Regions from separate parts of the Pseudonocardia sp. DxW genome, predicted to be linked through region 2. Evidence: riboswitches for the same ligand, from Rfam matches in the RefSeq annotation. Region 2 holds a riboswitch; the other holds the start of a gene.

Region 1 (11,232 bases), on a different contig from region 2:
GGGCCCGCGGTCAGCGAGGCGTCGGTGACCCGGCCGGTCACCACGATGTCGGCGCCCGCCGCGAGCGCGGCGGCGATGCCGAAGCCGCCGAGGTAGGCGTTCGCGGCGATCGGTTCGACGCCCCAGTCCTTGAGCGGGGCGCCGGTGTCCAGGTGCTCCAGGCCGTGCCCGTCGGCGTGGAAGTCGGCGAGCCGGTCCAGCACCCCGTCCCCCGCGACGTGTGCGACCCGCAGTGCGACGCGGGCGTCGGCGATCCGGTGGCGCAGCTGCGCGGCCATCCCGGCCGGGTCGAAGCCGCCGGCGTTGGTGACCACCCGCATGCCGCGCCGGGCGATCTCGGGCAGGTGCGGGGTGAGCTGGTCGAGGGCGTAGCCGACGTAGCCCGGCTTGCCGCGCCGGGCCCCGGCGGCCAGCGCCGCGAGGGTGATCTCGGCCAGGTAGTCGCCCATCAGCACGTCCACCGGATCGCCCGTCATCGCCTCGTCGACGGCGGTGAACCGGTCGCCCAGGTAGCCGGAGACGTTCGCGATCCGCAGCGATCGTGTGCCCATGCCGGTCACGCTAGAGCCGCAGACCGCCTCCGACCAGGACCGATGTACACAGCATGGCGTGACCTCTAGGGTCATGCGACGTGGAGCTGTTCCACCTGCGCTACTTCATCGCCGTCGCCGACGAGCTGAACCTGACCCGGGCCGCGGCGCGGCTGCACCTGGCCGCGTCGCCGCTGTCGCGGCGGATCCGGGATCTCGAACGCGAGCTCGGCACACCGCTGTTCGTCCGGTCCCCGCGCGGGATGGCGCTCACCGGGGCCGGCCGGGCGCTGCTGCCCCGGGCCCGGGAGATCGTGCACCGGGTGGACGCGCTGCCCGGCGAGCTGGCCGCCGCCGGCGGGCACCCGGTCGCCGCGGTCGGGCTGGCGCCGCACGTCACCGCCGCCGTGCGGGACGGCTTCCTGGAGCGGTTGCGGGCGGCGCATCCGGAGCTGGCCGTGCGGATCCGGCCCGGCTCCAGCGCCGAGCTCGCCGCCGCGGTGGCCCGCGGCGATCTCGACCTGGCCTTCGTGCACGGCCGGGCCGAGGACCCACGGCTGCGCGAGCGGCGGGTCGACTCCCGGCCGGCCGGCGTCGCCGTCGGGCACGGTCTCGGGTTCGACGACCGCACCGAGGTCCGGCTCGACGAGCTGGCCGGGCTGCCCGACGCGTCCATCCGGTACGACGCGGCCCCGGCCGTCTACCGGGCGACCGGCGAGCTGCTGGCCGGGCACGGCGTGCACCGGCGGATCGAGCTCGACACGCACAGCCCCGGCGACCTCGCCCACGTGGTGGCGGCCGGGCAGGAGTTCACCCTGGTCGGGCTGGGACCGGGGGCGACGCACAAGGCGTTCGTCGGGGAGCCGGTGCACGTGCTGCCGGTGACCGGCGCCGACGTCCGGCTCACCACCGAGGCGGTGTGGCGGGCCGACCGGGAGGACGACGGCGTGGTGCGCCTGCTCGTCGCCGCCGCCTCCCGGTGAGGCTCACACCCGGGCCGGCTCCCGGGTGCGGTCCTGCACGGTCTCGATCTCGGCCATCGACAGGTGCGCGGTCTCCCGGGCGCTGTACACCGAGGCCGCCGCGACCACGCAGATCACCGCACCGAACACGGCCACCGGGTACCAGCCCGCTGCGGAGTCGCCGGCCAGCGCGGTCGCGATGGTCGGGGCGAAGCCGCCGAGCGCGAAGCCGAGCTGGGTGCCGACGGCCATCCCGGTGAGCCGCACCCGGGCCGGGAACATCTCGCCGTAGAGCGAGGGCCAGACCCCGTTCGCGGCGCTGTACACCACGCCGGAGAGCAGGATGCCGGTCGCGAAGATCATCACCCAGTCACCGGTGGACACCGCCCACAGGTACGCGGCCAGCATGACCGCGCTGCCCAGCGCGCCGCCGATGAACACCGGCCGCCGCCCGATCCGGTCCGCCAGGGTCGCGAACAGCGGGATCGCGCCGAGGGCGACCACGTTGGCGGACACCACCACCCACAGCATCGTCGACCGCTCCAGGCCGACCGTGTTGACGGCGAACGAGAGTGCGAAGACGGTCATCAGGGTGCTGACCGAGGCGACGGTCGCCGCCAGGGTGACCCGCAGCAGGTTCGGCCAGTGCCCGCGCACCAGTGCGGCGATCGGCAGCTGCTCCTTCTTCGACGGCGCCGGGGCACCGTCCGCGGCCGTCCGGCGGTCGTCGGCGAGCTCGTTCTCGAACACCGGGGTCTCGTGCAGGGTGCGCCGGATCAGCACGCCGGCGATCAGCACCAGCACGCTCGCCCAGAACGGCACCCGCCAGCCCCAGCTGAGCAGCGCCTCCTCCGGCAGCAGCGCCACCGGCAGGAACACCGCAGTCGCCAGGATCTGCCCGGCCTGGGTGCCGGAGAGGGTGAAGCTGGTGAAGAACGCCCGCCGGTGCTGCGGCGAGTGCTCCAGCGTCATCGAGTTGGCACCGGCCTGCTCACCGCCCGCCGACAGGCCCTGCAGCAGCCGGCAGGTCACGAGCAGCGCCGGCGCCAGCGCGCCCACCTGCTCGTAGCTCGGCAGGAAGCCGATCGCCAGCGTCGCGCCGCCCATCAGCAGCAGCGTCGCGACCAGGACCTTCTTGCGGCCCATCCGGTCCCCGATGTGCCCGAACAGCACCGCGCCGAGCGGGCGGGCGACGTAGCCGAAGCCGAACGTCGCCAGCGCCAGCAGGGTGCCGGCGACCGGGCTGGTGTCGGGGAAGAAGACCCGGTTGAACACCAGGGCCGCGGCCGTGCCGTAGATGAAGAAGTCGTAGTACTCCAGCGCGCTGCCCACCCACGCGGCGAGCGCGGCCCGTTTCGGCTGCGCGGTCGGCGGGAGCTCGTCGGTGGCGGCGCCTTCGTGCGGCGCGCCGCCGGACGGGGAGCCGGGGCCCTCCGGGCCGGCCGATGACGGGATGGGACTCACCGGGTCCTCCAGGCGTGTGCGTCGTTGCAGGCACGGGCGGGCCGCGACCGGGCACGCTCTTATGTACCAAACAGTTACGTACCGAATAGTGAGTTGAGCCCCGGGCCGTGTCAAGCCCCGGATGCCGGCCGCTCCGGCTCAGTCCCGGCCGACGTGCGCGGTCAGGTACTCCACGACCAGGTCGCCGACCATCCGCCGGTAGTGCTCGCGCCGGGCGGGTTCGAGCAGGTCACGGCCGAAGATCGCGGACACGGTGTGCCGGTTCGCCACCCGGAACACGCAGAACGAGCTGATCACCACGTGCACGTCGAGCGCGTCCACGTCGGCGCGGAACAGCCCGGACACGCGGCCGCGGGCCAGGATGCCGTCGAGCACGTCGACCGCGGGCCCGGCGAGCCCGGGCAGCATCGGCGAGGCCCGCAGGTGCTCGGCGTGGTGGATGTTCTCGATGGCGACCAGCCGGATGAAGTCCGGATGCGCCTCGTGGTGGTCGAAGGTGAGTTCGGCGAGCGCCCGCACGGCGCGCACCGGGCTGAGCCCGGCGATGTCGAGATCGCGCTCGAGCGCCCGGATCCCGGCGTACGCCCGCTCCAGGACGGCCAGGTAGAGGCCCTGTTTCGAGTTGAAGTAGTAGTACAGCATCCGCTTGGTGGTGCGGGTGCGCGCGGCGATCTCGTCCACCCGGGCGCCGGCCAGGCCGCGCTCGGCGAACTCGGCGGTCGCCACGTCCAGGATCTCGGCGCGGGTCCGCTCCGCGTCGCGCTGACGTCCGGTCTCCTCCGGGACTGCCGCCACGCCGGTCCCCCTCCTCGCTGGTGCCGCCGGGCCGGACGCTACCGGCGGGCCCGGCCGGGGCTGGCGCGGCCCGATCGCCGTCCGGTACAACTAACTAACCGGTACATAGTTCGAGGAGGGGCAGTGCGCCAGACCGCCACCACGGCCGGGACCGTCCGGACCGGACTGATCGGAGCCGGGATCGGACCGTCGCTGTCCCCCGCGCTGCACGAGCGGGAGGCCGCGGCGCTCGGCCTGCCGCTGCGCTACCTGCGCTGGGACCTCGACGAGCTGTCCGCCGGCCCGGACGACGTCGGCGAGCTGCTCGCCCGGGCCCGCGCCGAGGGCTACCGCGGGCTCAACATGACCCACCCGTGCAAGCAGCTGGTGATCCGGCACCTGGACGCGCTGTCCCCCGACGCGGCGGCGATCGGCGCCGTCAACACCGTCACGATCGCCGAGGACGGCACGCTCACCGGCCACAACACCGACTGGACCGGGTTCCGGGACGGTCTGCACGAGGGGCTGCCCGGCGCCGGCACCGGCCGGGTGGTGCTGCTCGGGGCGGGCGGCGCCGGTGCCGCCGCCGGGTACGCGCTGGCCCGGGACGGGATCAATGTCCTCGACGTCGTCGACGTCGACGCCGGCCGCGCCGCGGCGCTGGCCGCCGCGCTCACCCCGCACCTGGCCCCCGGCGCGGTCGCCCGCGGGCACGCCCGCGCCGGGTTGGACGACCTGCTCGACGGCCCGCACGGCCGCGCCGACGGGCTGGTGCACGCCACCCCGATCGGGATGGCCGCCCATCCCGGCCTGCCCGTCGATCCGGCGCTGCTGGGCGGGCTGCCCTGGGTCGCCGAGATCGTCTACCGGCCGCTGGACACCGCGCTGCTGCGGGCGGCCCGGGCCGCGGGCTGCCGGACCGTCGACGGCGGCCGGATGGCGGTGCACCAGGCGGCCGAGGCGTTCCGGCTGTTCACCGGCCACGTCCCGGACCCGGCGCGGATGCTGGCCCACCTGGCCGAGCTGGTCGCCACCGAGCGGGCCGACGACCGTGTCGCCTGAGCACCCGGCCCCCGGGCGGCCGCGGCTCTCGATCGCCACCGTCTGCCTGTCCGGCACGCTGGACGACAAGCTGGACGCCGCGGCGGCCGCCGGCTTCGACGGTGTCGAGATCTTCGCCCCGGATCTCATCGCCGATCCCGCGCCGCCCGCCGGGATCGGCGCCCGCTGCCGCGACCTCGGCCTCACCGTGGACCTCTACCAGCCGTTGCGCGACATCGACTCCACCGATCCCGACCGGTTCGCCGCCAATCTCCGGCGGGCCGAGGCGACGTTCGACGTGATGGCCGGGCTCGGCGCCGGCACCGTGCTGGTGTGCTCCTCGGTCGCGCCGGACGCCGTCGCCGATCCGGACCGGCTCGCCGGCCAGCTGCACACCCTCGCCGGTCGTGCCGAGGACCGCGGCGTCCGGATCGCCTACGAGGCGCTCGCCTGGGGCCGGCACGTGCACACCTGGGACGCGTCCTGGCGGGCCGTGCGGGCCGGTGACCATCCGGCGCTCGGGCTGTGCCTGGACTCGTTCCACGTGCTCGCCCGGGGCTCGGATCCGGCGCCGATCGCGGACGTCCCCGGCGACAAGCTGTTCTTCCTGCAGCTGGCCGACGCCCGCGAGGTTACGATGGACGTGCTCAGCTGGAGCCGGCACCATCGCCTGTTCCCCGGCCAGGGCGGGTTCGACCTGCCCGCGTTCGTCGGGCCGGTGCTGGCCGCCGGGTACGCCGGGCCGCTGTCGCTGGAGGTGTTCAACGACGTCTTCCGGCAGGCCGATCCGCTGCGCACCGCCGTCGACGCGCGCCGCTCCCTGCTGGCGCTCGCCGAGGCCACCGCGGACCGGGGCGCCGGGACCGATCCGGTCGCGGCCGGGCCGCCCGCGCTCGGCGGGATCGCGTTCGCCGAGCTGCGGGCCGGTCCCGAGCTGGGCCGGGTGCTGCGGGCGCTCGGGTTCAGCCGGACCGGCGTGCACCGCACGAAGCCGGTGGAACGCTACGAGCAGGGCGGGGCACGCATCCTGGTCGACACAGCCGCGAGCGGCCCGACCGACACAGCCGCGAGCGGCCCGACCGACACGGCCGGCTCCGGCAGCGCGGTGGTCGCGCTCGGGATCGAGTCGGCCGATCCGGCGGCGTCGGCCCGCCGGGCGGGCGCGCTGTGCGCCCCGCGGATGCCCCGCAGCACCGGCCCGGGCGAGGCCGATCTCGCCGAGGTGGGCGCCCCGGACGGCACCTCGCTGCTGTTCTGCCGCACCGGCCCGCACGGCTCCGGCTGGTCGGGCGACTTCGTCGCCACCGCCGAGCCGCGCGTCCCGGGCACCGGGATCACCGGGATCGACCACGTGGGTCTCACCCAGCCCTACGACGTCTTCGACGAGGCGGTGCTGTTCCACCGCACCGTGCTCGGCCTGGACCCGGTCGCCGACGGCGAGTTCGCCGCCCCGTTCGGCCTGGTCCGCAGCCGCGCGCTGGCCGACGCCGGGCGCACCGTCCGGCTGGCGCTGACCGTGTCGCTGCTGCGCCGCGGCGAGTGGGGTCCCGGGGTCGCCGATCCGCAGTACGTCGCGCTGGGCACCGACGACCTGCTCGCGACGGCGGCCGCCGCCCGGGCCGCGGGCGTCCCGCTGCTGCCGGTACCGGGCAACTACCACGACGACCTGGCGGCCCGCCTGGACCTGCCGGACGAGCGGATCGCCGTCTATCGCGAGCTGGGGGTGCTGCACGAGCGGGACGCCGACGGCGACCTGCTCCAGGTGTGCACCGAGCTGCTCGGCGGGCGGCTGTTCCTCGTGCTGGTGCAGCGCACCGGCCGGCACGACGGCCACGGCTGGAGCGACGCGCCGGTCCGGATGGCGGCGCACCGCCGGTCCCGCCTCACCCGCGCCGGTGCCGGCTGAGGCACCCGGCTGCGCGGGAGCCGGCACCGGCCCGGCTACCGCGCGTCCCGCCCGCTCGTCGAGGGGCGGGCGGGACGCCCGGGGGTGCCGTCAGGCGAACGCCTCCGGCGGCGGGCAGGAGCAGACCAGGTTGCGGTCGCCGTGCGCACCGTCGATCCGGCGCACCGGCGGCCAGACCTTGCGGTCGTGCACGCCCGGCGCCGCACCGGTCGGGTAGGCGGCGAGCTCCCGCGGGTAGGGGTGGTCCCACTTGTCGTCGGCCAGGCAGGCTGCGGTGTGCGGGGCGCCCCGCAGCGGGTTGTCGTCGGCCGGCCACTCCCCCGCGGCGACCCGGTCGATCTCGCCGCGGATCGAGATCATCGCGGCGATGAACCGCTCGATCTCGGCCAGGTCCTCGGACTCGGTCGGCTCGACCATCAGGGTCCCGGCCACCGGGAACGACATGGTCGGGGCGTGGATGCCGTGGTCGATCAGCCGCTTCGCGACGTCGTCCACCGTGACGCCGGTCTCCTTGGTGATCGCGCGCAGGTCCAGGATGCACTCGTGCGCGACCGAGCCGTCGGTCCCGGAGTACAGCACCGGGTAGTGCTCTCCCAGCCGGCGGGCGACGTAGTTCGCGGCGGCGACGGCGGTGAGCGTGGCCCGCCGCATCCCGTCGAGCCCCATCATCCGCAGGTAGGCCCAGGAGATCGGCAGCACACCCGGGGAGCCGTGCGGCGCCGCGGACACCGGGCCGACCTCGCCGCGACCGGGCAGGAACGGGGCGAGGTGCTCGGCCACCGCGACCGGGCCGACCCCCGGCCCGCCGCCGCCGTGCGGGATGCAGAACGTCTTGTGCAGGTTCAGGTGCGACACGTCGCCGCCGAAGGCGCCCGGCCGGGCCACCCCGACCAGCGCGTTGAGGTTGGCGCCGTCGACATAGACCTGGCCACCCGCATCGTGCACCGCGCCGCACACGTCGCGCACCTGCGCCTCGTACACCCCGTGCGTGGACGGGTAGGTGATCATCAGCGCGGACAGCCGGGACCCGTGCTCGTCGATCTTGGCCCGGAGGTCGTCGAGATCGACGTTGCCCTGGGCGTCGGTGCCGACGACCACCACCCGCATCCCGGCCATGATCGCCGACGCGGCGTTGGTGCCGTGCGCGGACGCCGGGATCAGGCAGACGTCGCGCTCGGCCTCGCCGCGGCTGCGGTGGTAGGCCGCGATAGCCAGCAATCCGGCGAACTCGCCCTGGCTGCCCGCGTTCGGCTGCAGCGACACCGCGGCGTAGCCGGTCAGGTCGGCCAGCCAGGTCTCCAGCTGGGTGATCAGCTCCCGGGAACCGGCGGTGTCCGACTCCGGCGCGAACGGGTGCAGGTCGCTGAACTGCGGCCAGGTCACCGCCTCCATCTCGGCGGCAGCGTTGAGCTTCATCGTGCAGGAGCCCAGCGGGATCATCGTGCGGTCCAGCGCGAGATCGGCGTCGGCGAGCCGGCGCAGCCAGCGCATCAGCGCGGTCTCCGACCGGTGCTCGTGGAACGTCGGGTGGGTCAGGTAGCCGCTGGTCCGGGCCAGCGCGCCGGGCAGCGCGTCGGCGGTGCCGGAGTCCAGCGCCGCGGCGTCCTGCGGGCCGGCCCCGAAGGCCTCCCAGACCGCGCGCAGGTGCGCCACGGTGGTGATCTCCGAGGTGGAGATGCCGACCTCGTCGCCGGAGACCCGGCGCAGCGCGATCCCGGCGTCGTGCGCGGCGGCGACGACGGCGTCCGCCCGGCCGGGCACCCGGGCCAGCACGGTGTCGAAGAACGCGTCGTGCACGATCTCGACGCCGCCGGAGCGCAGCCCGGCGGCCAGCACCGCCGCCATCCGGTGGGTCCGCTGGGCGATGGCGCGCAGCCCCTCCGGGCCATGATGCACCGCGTAGCAGGCCGCCATCACGGCCAGCAGCACCTGCGCGGTGCAGATGTTGGAGGTCGCCTTCTCCCGGCGGATGTGCTGCTCCCGGGTCTGCAGGGCGAGCCGCAGCGCGTAGTTGCCGTCCGCGTCCCGGGAGACCCCGACCAGCCGGCCCGGGAGCTGGCGGGCGTGCCGCTGCCCGACCGACAGGTAGGCGGCGTGCGGGCCGCCGAAGCCGAGCGGGACACCGAACCGCTGGGTGGAGCCGATCGCCGCGTCCGCGCCCAACTCGCCGGGCGGGGTGAGCAGGGTCAGCGCCAGCAGGTCCGCGGCGACCGCGACCAGTGCGCCCCGCTCGTGCGCCTGCTCGATCAGCGCCGACGGGTCGGCCAGCCGCCCGGACGCGCCCGGGTAGCTGAGCAGCACGCCGAACATCTCGCCGTCCGGCAGGGTGCCGCCGGACAGGTCGGCGACCTCCAGCTCGATGCCGAGCGGCTCGGCCCGGGTGCGGAGCACGTCCAGGGTCTGCGGCAGCGTGTCGGCGTCGACCACGAACCGGGCCGACTTCGCGCGCCCGGCCCGGCGCAGCAGCGTCATCGCCTCGGCGGCGGCGGTCGCCTCGTCCAGCAGTGACGCACCGGCGACCGGCAGCCCGGTCAGGTCCGACACCATCGTCTGGAACGCGAGCAGCGCCTCCAGCCTGCCCTGGCTGATCTCCGGCTGGTACGGCGTGTACGCGGTGTACCAGGCCGGGTTCTCCAGCACGTTGCGCCGGATCGCCGACGGCGTCCGGGTGCCGTGGTAGCCGAGCCCGATCATCGGGACGTTCACCGTGTTGCGGTCGGCCAGCGCCCGAAGCTCGGCGAGCATCTCGGCCTCACCGACCGGCGCCGGCAGCGAACCGCCGACCGGCTCGGGATCGCGGATCGCGGCGGGCAGCGCCCGGTCGGCCAGCGCCTCGAGCGAGTCGACGCCCAGCGCGTCGAGCATCCTGGCGAGCTCGCCGGGCCGGGGCCCGACGTGCCGGTCGGCGAACGGCAGTCCACGCTCGAGCTCGGCGAGGGTGGGACGGTGCTGCTGCGGGGTCGGGCTCACGGCGCCTCCGAAGGTGACGGCTCGGGCGGGGCAGGGCTGTCTCGCCCCTCCCCCTCTGTCCGTACCCGCGATCCGGGCGCCTGAGAGATTCACCCGAGGCTTCGGGCTTTCCCCGTCGGCGGACGGGCCCCCCGTGGTGGCCCGTCGCTTTCCAGAGGCGTCTCTACCGTGCGGTCCTGGTGCCTGAGAGGTTCCGGGAAGGGATTTGCTCCTTCGGCGCCCGGCTGTACTGCACCGGGTCTCTCCCGCTCGGTGTCAACGACTACCGGGCCGAGGATAACCGCTCCGGTCAGTATTTCCACGGCACCGGCGCCGGACCCGTCCCGCCAGGCTTGCGGGCATGTCGAACAGCAGTGCTCCGAACCCCGTCCCCGCCACCACCGCCGCCTTCCACCTGCAGGCGGTCCTGTCCTTCGGCATCTCGCTGGCCGCGGTCGTCGTCGGGACCTTCTACCTGCCCGTCGACGGCTGGGTGAAGGCGTTCCTGGCCATCGCCGTGCTGTACGCCATCACCTCGGCGTTCACCCTCGCCAAGTGCGTCCGCGACAAGCAGGAGAGCCTGACCGTCGTCAACCGGGTCGACCAGGCCCGGCTGGAGAAGCTGATCGCCGAGCACGACCCGTTCCGCTCGGTCGCGTGAGCCGGCCGCTCAGGAGATCGCGCGCCGGGACCGGCGCCGGGCCAGCTCGTCCTCCGGCGACTCGTCGACGGTGCCGCCGTCGGCGCGTTCCACCGGGAAGTCCTTGATCACACCGCTGATCTCGCGCATCGCGCCCGAGACGGCGATCCCGAACACTCCCTGGCCGCCCTGCAGCAGGTCGACGACCTCCTCCGGGGAGGTGCACTCGTAGACGGTGGTGCCGTCGGAGAACAGGGTGATCCCGGCGAGATCCCTTATCCCGCGCCGGCGCAGGTGCTCGACCGCGATCCGGATGTTCTGCAGCGAGACCCCGGCGTCGAGCAGCCGCTTCACGATCTTCAGGACCAGTACGTCCTTGAACGAGTACAGCCGCTGGCTGCCCGATCCGGCGGCACCGCGGATCGACGGCACGACGAGCCCGGTCCGGGCCCAGTAGTCGAGCTGCCGGTAGGTGATGCCGACGACCTGGCACGCGGTCGGGCCGCGGAAGCCGACGAGGCGATCGGACACCCCGTCCAGCCCCTCACCGACGAGCGGGTCCGGGAACAGCTCTGTCTGCCCCGGCCCCTCGGGTGGTGGCGTCTGCACCGCGTGGTCTCCCTCGGTCGGCCGCACCGTGACCGTCCTCGCCGTCCCATCACTCTCGGTGAAGGCGAGTTGCACGGATGTCATCAACGCTGATGACGGTATGCCCGGCGGCCGGAGTGGTCAACGCGGCTCGCCGACACGGCCGTACCGCACAACGCCAGGTGACGCAGCACGGGCGGCCCGGTCACGCCGAGCGGCACCCGGTGTCGCCGAACGGTCCGGAACACCCGTTCGGGTGTCAGCCGGGCTGGGCGCCGCGGAAGTCCTCCGGTGACACCGAGTCGAGGAACTCGCGGAACTTCTCGACCTCGTCCTCCTGCTCGTCGGGGATGACGAGCCCGGCCTCGGCCAGCACGC
Region 2 (11,232 bases):
CGTCGCCCAGCTCGGTGGCGTCGGTGCGGACCCCGGTGCCGCTCATGCGGCGGACCCCACCGGCAGCGGCGCGCCGACGCCGATCATCGAGTCGCGGGTGACCAGCGCGGCGAGCTCCTCCTCGGACAGGTTCTCGCTGCCCGCCGGGCGCTGCGGCAGCACCCAGTAGCGCAGCTCGGAGCTGGAGTCCCAGACCTGGATCTCGACCGAGTCGGGCACCGGGAACCCGAAGTCCTCGGCGAGCACCGTGCGCGGCTCGCGCACGATCCGGGCCCGGAACGGCGGCGCCTTGTACCAGTTCGGCGGCAGCCCGAGCACCGGCCACGGGTAGCACGAACACAGCGTGCAGACGATCACGTGCTGCACGGTGTCGGTGTTCTCGACGACCACCATCTCCTCGCCCTGCAGGCCGCCGATGCCCAGCTCGCGGCAGGCGGCGGAGGCGTCGGCGAGCAGCCGCTCCTTGAAGGCCGGGTCGGTCCACGCCTTCGCGACGACCTTCGCCCCGAGCTGCGGGCCGACCTCGTTCTCGTAGACCTCGGCGAGCCGGTCCACGGCCGCGGTGGTCATCACGCCCTTCTCGATGAGCAGCGCCTCCAGGGCCTTGACCCGGGCGGTGATCTCCTCCTGCGAGCTGAGGCGGGTGTCGGTGCGGATCTCGGTCACGGTCAGGCTCCCTGGGGGACGGTCGCGGGTGCGGGGCTCAGGTAGGGCTCCCACACGTCGAAGTAGTTCGAGCCGTTCGGGTCGGCGGTCTCGGCACCCCACAGCTCGGTCGCGGTGAACCGCACGGTGTAGAGGTGCTCCGGGCAGTCGCCGAGCCCGTTGCCCGCGGTGTCCGGGTACAGGTAGGTGCCGTGCGCGGCGGTGACGACGCCGCGCTTGCCGCGGATGTAGCGGGCCCGGCGGGTGTGCCCGAACGGGCTGTCGTCGGAGACGACGATCTCGTCGCCGACCGAGAACTGCGCCTTCCGGTCGGACTCGCGGTGCGCCGGGAACCCGTTGGTGACCGCCCAGTCGACGAACTCGACGATCTCGGTGTCGGTCTCCCGCTCGGGCAGCGGGGCGTCCGGGTTCTCCAGGTAGTAGCGGGTGCGCTCGGCGAGCTCGGCCGGGTCGAGCAGGCCGGCTGCCTCGGCGTAGTGCTCGACGGCGTGCGCCCAGTGCTCGTAGTAGTTGGAGAGCAGGTACTCGGCCGGGTCCATCTTCTCGATGCCGTGCCGGAACTGGTCGACGTTGAACAGCCCGGCCCGCGCGCTCTGCGCGAACATCGAGAAGGCGATCTTCTCCCACTCGGCGCGGAACACCGGCTCGGCCATGTGGTCGTTCTCGACCTTGCCCAGACCGTCGGTTCCGCCGAGATCGAAGACTCCGTTCACTGCTGTCCTCCCACGGTGGTGAGCGCCGGCGGGGCGGGGAAGCCGCCGACGGCCTGCTCGAAGGTGTGTGCGACGCGCAGCACGGTCGCGTCGTCGAAGCGCTTGCCGACGATCATCAGCCCGGCCGGCAGCCCGTCCACCAGGCCGGCCGGCACGCTCGCCGCCGGATGCCCGGTGACGTCGAACGGGGCGCAGTTGCCGACCATCCCGAGCGCGGTGGGCAGGTAGCTGTCCAGGTCGGCGTCGAGCCCGATCAGCTCCGGAGCGGTGTAGGGCAGGGTCGGCATCACCAGCACGTCGTAGCTGCCCAGCGCGGCGTCGTAGGCCGCGCGCAGGTCGAACGCCAGGTTGCGGGCCATCCCGTAGTACGAGCCGCCGCCGTGGCCGAAGGTGTAGCCGCCGGACAGGCCGACCAGCTTCACCGTCTTGGACAGCTCCGCGCCGCGCTCGATCCGCTGCCGCGCGTAGTGCGCGATCAGCTCGGGATCGTAGAGACCGGGGTAGTTCATCCCGTAGGCGTTGCCGGCGACCATCTGGTAGGCGGCACCTTCGGTGGCGATGACGTTCCAGACCGCCATCCCGTCGAGGTGCCAGGGGATCGACACCTCCTCGGCGGTCAGCCCGGCCCCGCGCAGGGTGTCGATCGCCTCCCGCACGGTCCGGTCGACGCCCGGGTCGCTCTCCGGGCGGCCGAAGCCCTCGGTCACGATGCCGACCCGCAGCCCGGCCGCCGACGTGCCGAGTGCGGCGAGGTAGTCGACCGGCTCCAGCGAGGTGGGCTGGCGGGCGTCGAGCCCGTCGACGCCGGCCAGCACTCCGAGCATCAGCGCGGCGTCGGAGACGGTCCGGGTGATCGGTCCGAGATGGTCGATCGTCGCCTCGATCGGGAACGCACCGGTGTAGGGCACCAGACCGTGCGTCGGCTTGTGCCCGACCGTGCCGGAGAACGCGCTGGGGATGCGGATGGAGCCGCCCTGGTCACCGCCGACGGCCAGGTCGACCGCGCCACTGCCGACCAGTGCGGCGCTGCCGCTGGACGAGCCGCCGGCCGCCCGCGACGGGTCCCAGGGGTTGCGCACCGGCCACGGCCGGGAGGTGAAGCTGGCACCGGAGAAGCACAGGTCCTCGCAGACCGCCTTGCCGGTGATCGTCGCCCCGGCGGCGAGCAGCCGGGTCGCGACGGTGGCGTCCCGGCGCGGGACGAAGCCCTCGACGGTCGCCGAGCCGTTGGTCATCGGGACCCCGGCGAGCGAGATGTTGTCCTTCAGGGCGACGGTCCGCCCGGCCAGCGGGCCGTCCGCGGCGCCGGGCACCGACGTCGTCACGTACCAGCCGCCGAGCGGGTTGTCGGCCGGTTCGGCCCAGGCGCGCTCCGGCATCTCGGGGGCCGACGCCCGGTACAGCTCCTCGACCCGCTCCGTCGCGCTCAGCGTCGCGGTCACGGCGGGGAGGAACTCGGCGAGCTCGGCTTCGGACAGTCCGAACGCGTGCTGGGAGTTGATCGCCGCGAGCCGGGCGGGATCAGGGGGTGGTAGTGCCATGGAGCAGAACTCCTCACGTGCTGTGGATGGGAGAAAGCTAGGGAGCCCGCCCTGTCGTGTCAATGTTTGCCGACGCGTTGACAGGAGTTCTGACCTGGACGTCAACCGCCCGTCATCCGGGTGAGATCAGGACCGCCCCTCGGTATCGGACGCCGGTCCCCCCGACCGCACGATCCGTGGGACGCTGCCCGGGTGCGTCCCGGTCGCGGGCCACCGACGCGTCGCGGGAGGAACGGTGCAGATGGACGGCCTGCTCCGGAGCCGGACGGCGGTGGACGTGCCGGTCGACGACCCGGGCCTGCCGGACCGGTGGGCCTAGCCGTGCGCCTGGGCGCGCTGCTCGCGCACCTGTCGGACGCGCCGCCGTACCCGGTGGTCGGGTGGGCGCGCCGGCTCGCCGCCGCCGGGTTCCGGAGCCTGTGGGCACCCGAGATCATCGGGCGCGGCCGGCTGGTCCCGGACCCGTTCGCGGCGCTGGCGGCCGCGGCGGCCGCCACCTCCGACGTCGAGCTGGGGACCGGGACGGTGCAGGTTCCGCTGCACCATCCCGCCGAGCTCGCGCACCGGATGCTCTCGCTGCAGGCGGTGTGCGGCGACCGGCTGTCGCTCGGGGTGAGCCCGGGCTCGACCCGGAGCGACTACGCCGTGCTGGGGCGCGACCACCGGGGCCGTTTCCGTGCCTTCGACGAGAACATCGTCCGGCTGCGGGCACTGCTCGCCGACGGTGGCGACGCGCAGGCCCGGCTCGCCGACCCGCCGGGTGCCGGCCGCCCGCCGCTGCTGCTCGGCTCGTGGGGGGCGAACGTCGAGAAGGCGGCCCGCCACTTCGAGGGCTGGCTCGGCTCGGCCTTCCGCGTCACCCCCGACGAGCTGCTCGCCGCGCACGACCGGTTCCGGGCCGCCGGTGGCCTCCGCGCGGTCGCGTACGCGATCCCGGTGCCCGCGGGCGCCGATCTCGGGCCGATCGGCGAGCAGCTGCGCCGCTACGCCGACGCGGGCTTCGACGACGCGGTCGTGGCGATCGCGCCGGGCGGGCCGGACCCGGAGCGGGTGCGGGCACTGCTGCCCTGAGCCCGGCGGGCCGCCGCGCGGCCCGCGCCCTCACCGGCGGCGGCCCGGACGGGTCCGCGCGGCGCCGGTCCGCACCGCGCCGTCGCTGTCCGACATCGACCCGAACGTGGCCCCGCGCGCCGCGGCCAGGTGCAGCGGCTGCTCCACGTGATGACGACCGTCCAGGGCGATCGTGCCGCGCGGCACCTCGAACCGGCCGTGGCGCATCTCGTCGGCCACCGGGGTGGGGTCGGTGGTCCGGACCTGCCGGGCCGCGGCCGCCCACACGTGGATCGCCTCGAACATCGACTCGGACAGGCTGGACAGCGGCGGCGCCCAGCGGCCGAACCGCTCGCGGTAGCGCTGCAGCAGCGTCCCGTTGCGCTCGGTCTGCAGGTGTTGGAAGTAGCCGGACACCCCGTGGATGCCCTCGGACGCCTCGAACCCGATCCGCTCCAGGGTGGCCTCGTCCATCGCCGGGCCCAGGCTGACGGTGCGCTCGCGCAGGCCCATCGCATGGCACTGGCGCTCGAACGCGGCGGCGTCGGCGCCGACGAAGGTGTCCAGCACGATGTCCGCCCCGGACGCGGCGATCCGCTCGATCAGCGGGCCGAAGTCGCGGGCGCCGAGCGGGGCGTACCCCTCGCCGACCAGCACCGCGCCGTTGCCGGGCAGTACCTCCCGGGCGATCCGGTTCACCGTCCGCGGCCAGACGTAGTCGTTGCCGGCCAGGAACCAGCGCCGCCCGCCCGCCGACCGCATCACCGGGCCCGCCGCCAGCGCGATCTGGGTCCACGGCCGCTCGCCGAGCCGGATCCGCAGCCGCGACTCGCCGCCGCCCTCGTTCATGTTGGTGTGCACGACCAGCACGTCGTGGCCGGTCAGCGCCGAGGACACCGCCTGGTAGGTGGCCGACGTCGTGGTCAGGAAGATCGTCCGGCAGCCCGCGCGGGCCAGCCGCAGCGCCTCCAGCGCGCCGGTGCCGGGATCGGTCGCGTCGTCGGCGTGCAGCAGCTCGACCGGCCGCCCGCCGATCCCGCCCGCGGCGTTGACCTCGTCGACGGCGAGCACGGCGGCGTTCGCAACGGCCGAGGCGAACACGCTCCCGGAACCGGACCGGCTGGTGAGGGCGCCGATCCGGGGGCCGGTGGCGGCCCGGTCGCGCACCGGGTGCCCGCGCCGGCGCATCAGCCACTCCAGGCCCTGCTCGTCGATGTGCGCGTCGAGCCGGATCCGGGTCCCGCCGGGGGCCGCGGTGAAGCGCAGCCGGATCCGGCCGCGCCACGGCTGGTCGTGGGTGATCGTGATGCCGTGCGGCCTGCGCAGGTCGCTGATCCGGCCCAGGACGTCGACCGGCGGGCCGTCGCCGATCGGCGCCCGCAGGGTGACCGGCTGGCCCAGCGCGACCCGGTCGCAGGACGCGCCGAACAGCCAGCCGCCGCCGTCGCGGCCGAACCGGTCGAAGACCACCTCGGGTGCGACGGCGGCGAACTCGTCCACCGTGACCGCGATCGTCCCCATGCCGACGGGTGGGGCGTCGCTCAGCGGGGCCCGGTGGCGACCCGCCGGGTCATCCGGCGGCCTCCTGCCGTCCGGCCCCGGAGGCGCTCTCCGCGGCGGACCTGGCCTCGCCCAGCGAGGACTGGAACAGGTTCCGGAGCAGCGCGATCACGTCGGCGGCGGCGCCGCCGGGCTCGATGGCGTAGTAGCGGAACCTGCCGGACCGGCGTTCGCTGACCAGGCCGGCGATCCGCAGTACCCGCAGGTGGGTGGAGACCGCGGTCCGGCCGACCGTGGTGATCCGGTCCGCCAGCTCGCCCGCGCTGCACTCGTCGCTCTCGGAGAGCACCGCCAGGATCCGGCGGCGGACCGGATCGGCGAGCGCGTCGAAGGCGAGACCGGCGTCCCGGCCGCCCGCGCCGACCAGGCCGGACGCACCAGACGCGTCAGGATCCGTTGACATGGTACGGAGTCTAACCGGGCCGGCCCGCTGCGCGCGGGTAACCCGGGACACGGGGCCGGCGACCACCGCCCGGGCCACCGGGTGCCGCCGGACCCCTTCCCTCCCGCCCGGGAATCGGTATCGTCCTCCCGACAACTGAAGACCGGGCCGTACGAGCCCGCGCGGAAGAGACCTGTCGCACGACCGGGCAGGCACCGGAGGAGCAAGCACCCCGCCAAACTCTCAGGTACCCCACACCGCACGGGCCAGGCCACTCTGGAAAGCAGGCGTCGGACACGCCTCGCCGATGGTGAAAGCCGGTCGTGCACCGGTGAATCTCTCAGGCTCGGGACAGAGGGGGACCGTGTGGGCGGCACCGCCCACGCGTCTGCCCCGGGGTGAGCACCACGATGACCCAGACCGAGACCCAGACCGACACCACGACCCGGACCGGGCCGAGCGAGCGCGAGCTGCTGCGTTCGGTGCTGCACGACACGCACGTCGCGCTCGGGGCGACCTTCACCGACTTCGCCGGCTGGGCGATGCCGGTCCGCTACACCGGGGACCTCGCCGAGCACCACGCGGTGCGCCGCGCCGCCGGCCTGTTCGACCTCTCGCACATGGGCGAGATCCACGTCGAGGGCCCGGCGGCCGCCACGGCGCTGGACGGCGCGCTGGTCGGCGACCTCGGCGCGATGACCCCCGGCCGGGCCCGCTACACGATGATCTGCGCGCCGGACGGCGGCGTGCTCGACGACCTGGTCGTCTACCGGCTCGCCGCGGAGCACTACCTGGTCGTGGCCAACGCGTCGAACCGGCTGCGGGTGGCCGCCGAGCTCGCCGGGCGCTGCACCGGCGACGGCGTCACCGTGACCGACCGCTCCGCGGACACCGCGCTGATCGCCGTGCAGGGCCCCGCCTCCGCCGCGATCGTCGAGACCGCGACCGGTGCCCCGGTCGGCGACCTGCGCTACTACGCGGGCCGCCCGGCGACGCTCGCCGGGCACGACGTGCTGCTGGCCCGCACCGGCTACACCGGCGAGGACGGCTTCGAGGTCTACGTCGGCACGGCGGGCGCGGCCGCCGTCTGGGAGCGGCTCACCGCGGCCGGGACCGGGCACGGGCTGGTGCCCTGCGGACTCGCCTGCCGCGACACGCTCCGGCTGGAGGCCGGGATGCCGCTGCACGGACACGAGCTCGGCCCCGGGCTCTCGCCGTTCGCGTCCGGCCTGGGCCGGGTCGTGAAGTTCGGCAAGGAGGCCGACTTCGTCGGCCGCGCCGCGCTCGCCCGCGAGCGGGACACCCCGCAGGCCCGGGTGCCGGCCGGGCTGCGCGGCAGCGGCCGGCGCGCGCCGCGGGCCGGCCATCCGGTGCTCGACGACGCCGGGACGACCGTCGGCGAGGTGACCAGCGGCGTGCTGTCCCCGACCCTGGGCCACCCGATCGCGATGGCCTTCGTCGACCGGGCCGTGTCCGCGCCCGGCACCGCGCTCGCCGTCGACGTCCGCGGCCGGCCCGAGCCGGTCGAGATCGTCGACCTGCCCTTCTACACCCGTTCCGACTGAGAGGACCCGGCATGTCTGTTCCCGACGACCTGCGCTACACCGAGCAGCACGAGTGGGTACGGGTCGAGGGTGACACCGTCACCGTCGGCATCACCGCGCACGCCGCCGAGGCGCTGGGCGACGTCGTGTTCGTCCAGCTCCCCGCGGCGGGCGACACCGTCACCGCGGGCGAGGCCTGCGGCGAGATCGAGTCCACCAAGTCGGTCAGCGACCTGTTCGCCCCGCTCGGCGGGACCGTCAGCGCCGTCAACGAGGCGCTCGACGACGCACCGGAGACCGCGGGCGAGGACCCCTACGGCAAGGGCTGGCTGTTCCGGGTCGAGCCCGGCGAGGCCGGCGTCCCGGAGCTGCTGACCGCCGCCGAGTACCGCTCGCTGACCGGGGAGGGTGGCGCGTGAACAGCACCTTCGGTGCGTCGCTGGCCGACGCCGATCCCGAGGTCGCGAAGGCCGTCGACGCCGAGCTGGCCCGGCAGCGCGACACCCTGGAGATGATCGCCTCGGAGAACTTCGCCCCGGTCGCGGTGCTGGAGGCGCAGGGCTCGGTGCTCACCAACAAGTACGCCGAGGGCTATCCCGGCCGCCGCTACTACGGCGGCTGCGAGCACGTCGACGTCGTCGAGCAGCTGGCGATCGACCGGGCCCGAGAGCTGTTCGGCGCCGAGTACGCCAACGTGCAGCCGCACTCCGGCGCGCAGGCCAACGCGGCCGCGATGGCGGCGCTGCTGCAGCCCGGGGACGGCATCCTCGGCCTCGACCTGGCGCACGGCGGGCACCTCACGCACGGCATGAAGCTCAACTTCTCCGGACGGCTCTACCGGGTCTCGGCCTACCACGTGGACGCCGCGACCGGGCTCGTCGACATGGCCGAGGTCGAGCGGGTCGCCCGCGCCGAGCAGCCGAAGCTGATCATCGCCGGCTGGTCGGCGTACCCGCGCGAGCTGGACTTCGCCGGGTTCCGGCGGATCGCCGACGAGGTCGGCGCGCTGCTGATGGTGGACATGGCGCACTTCGCCGGGCTGGTCGCCGCCGGTGAGCACCCGAGCCCGGTGCCCTACGCCGACGTCGTCACCAGCACCACGCACAAGACGCTCGGCGGCCCGCGCGGCGGGCTGATCCTGGCCCGCGCCGAGCACGCGAAGAAGCTGGCGTCCGCGGTGTTCCCCGGCCAGCAGGGCGGCCCGCTGGAGCACGTGATCGCCGCCAAGGCGGTCGCGCTGCGGATCGCCGGGACCGAGGAGTTCGCCGAGCGCCAGCGGCGCACCGTGCAGGGCGCCCGGCTGCTCGCCGAGCGGCTGGTCGCCGCGGACTGCGCGGACGCCGGCATCCGGGTGCTCACCGGCGGCACCGACGTGCACCTGGTGCTGGTCGACCTGGTGAACTCCGAGCTGGACGGCCGGGCCGCCGAGGACCGGCTGCACGACGTCGGGATCACGGTCAACCGCAACGCCGTCCCGTTCGACCCGCGCCCGCCGATGATCACCTCCGGGCTGCGGATCGGCACCCCGGCGCTGGCCACCCGCGGGTTCGACGCCGACGACTTCCGGGAGGTCGCCGACATCGTCGCCGGCGCTCTCGCCCCGGGCTTCGACGCCGCGCGGGCGACCGCCCTGCGCGAGCGCGTCGCGGCCCTGGTCGCGCGCCGCCCGCTCTACCCGGGGCGCTGACCCGATGCCCGTGCCGGTCAGCGTCTTCGACCTGTTCTCGATCGGGATCGGCCCGTCCAGCTCGCACACCGTCGGCCCGATGCGGGCCGCGGCACGATTCGTCACCGGTCTCGCCGAGGACGGCCTGCTGCCCCGCGTCGGGCGGGTCCGGGCGGAGCTGTTCGGGTCGCTGGGCGCGACCGGGCACGGGCACGGCAGCGGCCCGGCCGTGCTGCTGGGGCTGCTCGGGGAGCGCCCCGAGACCGTCGACACCGCCCGCGCGCCGGACGTCGTCGCCGGGATCGGCGCGGCCGGGCGGCTCCGGCTCGGCGGCCGCCACGAGATCGCCTTCTCGGCGGCCGACGACGTCGTGCTGCACCGCCGCCGGACGCTGCCCGAGCACCCCAACGGGATGGAGTTCCGGGCCTGGGACGCCGACGGCGGGGAGCTGCGGGTCCGCACCTTCTACTCGGTCGGCGGCGGGTTCGTGCGCGGCCCGGCCGGACCGCCGGACGGGTCCGCCGACGGTGCCGGCCCGGTGCCGTCCCCGTCCCCGTTCCCGTTCCACAGCGGTGCGGACATGCTCGCCACCTGCGCCCGGACCGGTCTGCCGGTCAGCGGTGTGATGCGCGGCAACGAGCGGGTGCACCGCGACGACACCGCGATCGACGACGGTCTGCTGCGGATCTGGGAGGTCATGCGCGAGTGCGTGCGCAGCGGTTGCGAGCGGGACGGCGTGCTGCCCGGTGGCCTGCGGGTGCGCCGGCGCGCCCCGGGCCTGCACCGGCGGCTGCTGGCGGCGAGCCCGGGGGCCGATCCGCTGGACGTGATGGACTGGGTCAGCCTGTTCGCGATCGCGGTGAACGAGGAGAACGCCTCCGGCGGCCGGATCGTGACGGCACCGACCAACGGCGCCGCCGGCATCGTCCCGGCGGTGCTGCACTACTACCACCGGTTCGTCCCCGGTGCCGACGACGCCGGTGTGGTGCGCTTCCTGCTCACCGCGGGCGCGATCGGGTCGATCATCAAGGAGAACGCGTCGATCTCCGGTGCCGAGGTCGGTTGCCAGGGCGAGGTCGGTTCGGCCGCCGCGATGGCCGCGGCCGGATTGACCGAGGTGCTCGGCGGGACCCCGGAGCAGGTGGAGAACGCCGCCGAGATCGCCGTCGAGCACCACCTGGGTCTGACCTGCGACCCGGTCGGCGGGCTGGTCCAGATCCCGTGCATCGAGCGCAACGCGGTCGGGGCGGCGAAGGCGATCCACGCCGCCCGGATGGCGCTGTACGGCGACGGGACGCACGTGGTGTCGCTGGACAAGGCGATCAAGACCATGCGCGAGACCGGTGCGGACATGAAGGTGAAGTACAAGGAGACGTCGCGCGGCGGGCTGGCGGTCAACGTGATCGAGTGCTGAGTCGAGCGCTGACTCGAGCGCTGAGCGGGCCGGCCGGTCCCGGGGCGGCGGTCGCCGCCGCCCCGGCGGGCTACTCGACGACCGGGCCGTGCACCGCCTCCGCGAGCTCCACGAAGGTCGCCCACTCGGCGAGCAGCGCGGCGAACTCGGGGGCCTTCCCGGCGGCCCGGTACTCGTCGATGTCGGTCACCTCGATGACCTCCAGGTAGGCGACCGACGGGGTGCCTGCACCGTCCAGGGTGCCGTCGATCCGGGTGACGTCGTAGCTCAGGATCGCCGGGCAGGCCCGGGCGACCGGGTAGTCGCTGCGCCGGATCCACTCCTCGTAGGCGGCCGGATCGACGCCGGGCAGCAGCCGGTTCAGGAAGTACACGCGGTGGGTCACGGGAGTTCTCCTCACAGGGGGGACGGCGGCCGGTTCACAGCCGGGGGAGCACCTCGCGGGCGGTGAGCTCGGCGATCCGGCCGGCCTCGGGGGCCGGGAACAGCCAGAGCCCGACCGAGTCGGAGCCGGCGTCGAGCAGCGCGCGCAGCTTCTCCACGCACTCGTCCGGGTCGCCGGCGACGGCCAGATCGGAGATCCACTGCTCGGGCAGCGCGTCGGCGAGCCCGTCCGGCCCGACCTCGGCGAGCAGCGCGGTGAGCTCGTCCTGGATGCCGTAGACCCGGGACAGCGCGGTGTCCGGCATGGCGGAC

What was found. Region 2 has a riboswitch for glycine ahead of gcvT (glycine cleavage system aminomethyltransferase GcvT). Riboswitches for the same ligand answer to the same signal wherever they lie in the genome.
Region 1: another riboswitch for glycine. It lies ahead of gcvP (aminomethyl-transferring glycine dehydrogenase); the one in region 2 lies ahead of gcvT (glycine cleavage system aminomethyltransferase GcvT).

What each region holds. Positions count from the first base shown of each region.
Region 1 is NZ_JBZFLK010000014.1:74,061-85,292, reverse strand. It holds gene ACVJO7_RS21695 (acyclic terpene utilization AtuA family protein) at 1-551, opposite strand, end outside; gene ACVJO7_RS21690 (LysR family transcriptional regulator) at 632-1,513, shown strand; gene ACVJO7_RS21685 (MFS transporter) at 1,517-2,956, opposite strand; gene ACVJO7_RS21680 (TetR/AcrR family transcriptional regulator) at 3,095-3,751, opposite strand; gene ACVJO7_RS21675 (shikimate dehydrogenase) at 3,875-4,792, shown strand; gene ACVJO7_RS21670 (sugar phosphate isomerase/epimerase and 4-hydroxyphenylpyruvate domain-containing protein) at 4,782-6,677, shown strand; gene gcvP (aminomethyl-transferring glycine dehydrogenase) at 6,768-9,647, opposite strand; glycine riboswitch at 9,809-9,905, opposite strand; gene ACVJO7_RS21660 (YiaA/YiaB family inner membrane protein) at 9,988-10,287, shown strand; gene ACVJO7_RS21655 (MerR family transcriptional regulator) at 10,297-10,902, opposite strand; gene ACVJO7_RS21650 (bifunctional nuclease family protein) at 11,114-11,232, opposite strand, start outside.
Region 2 is NZ_JBZFLK010000011.1:129,010-140,241, reverse strand. It holds gene ACVJO7_RS18670 (nitrile hydratase accessory protein) at 1-46, opposite strand, end outside; gene nthA (nitrile hydratase subunit alpha) at 43-672, opposite strand; gene nthB (nitrile hydratase subunit beta) at 669-1,379, opposite strand; gene ACVJO7_RS18655 (amidase) at 1,376-2,920, opposite strand; gene ACVJO7_RS18650 (LLM class flavin-dependent oxidoreductase) at 3,230-3,991, shown strand; gene ACVJO7_RS18645 (substrate-binding protein) at 4,022-5,491, opposite strand; gene ACVJO7_RS18640 (ArsR/SmtB family transcription factor) at 5,541-5,933, opposite strand; glycine riboswitch at 6,179-6,277, shown strand; gene gcvT (glycine cleavage system aminomethyltransferase GcvT) at 6,323-7,477, shown strand; gene gcvH (glycine cleavage system protein GcvH) at 7,489-7,875, shown strand; gene glyA (serine hydroxymethyltransferase) at 7,872-9,143, shown strand; gene ACVJO7_RS18620 (L-serine ammonia-lyase) at 9,154-10,536, shown strand; gene ACVJO7_RS18615 (hypothetical protein) at 10,607-10,921, opposite strand; partial or broken gene ACVJO7_RS18610 (LLM class flavin-dependent oxidoreductase) at 10,956-11,232, opposite strand, start outside.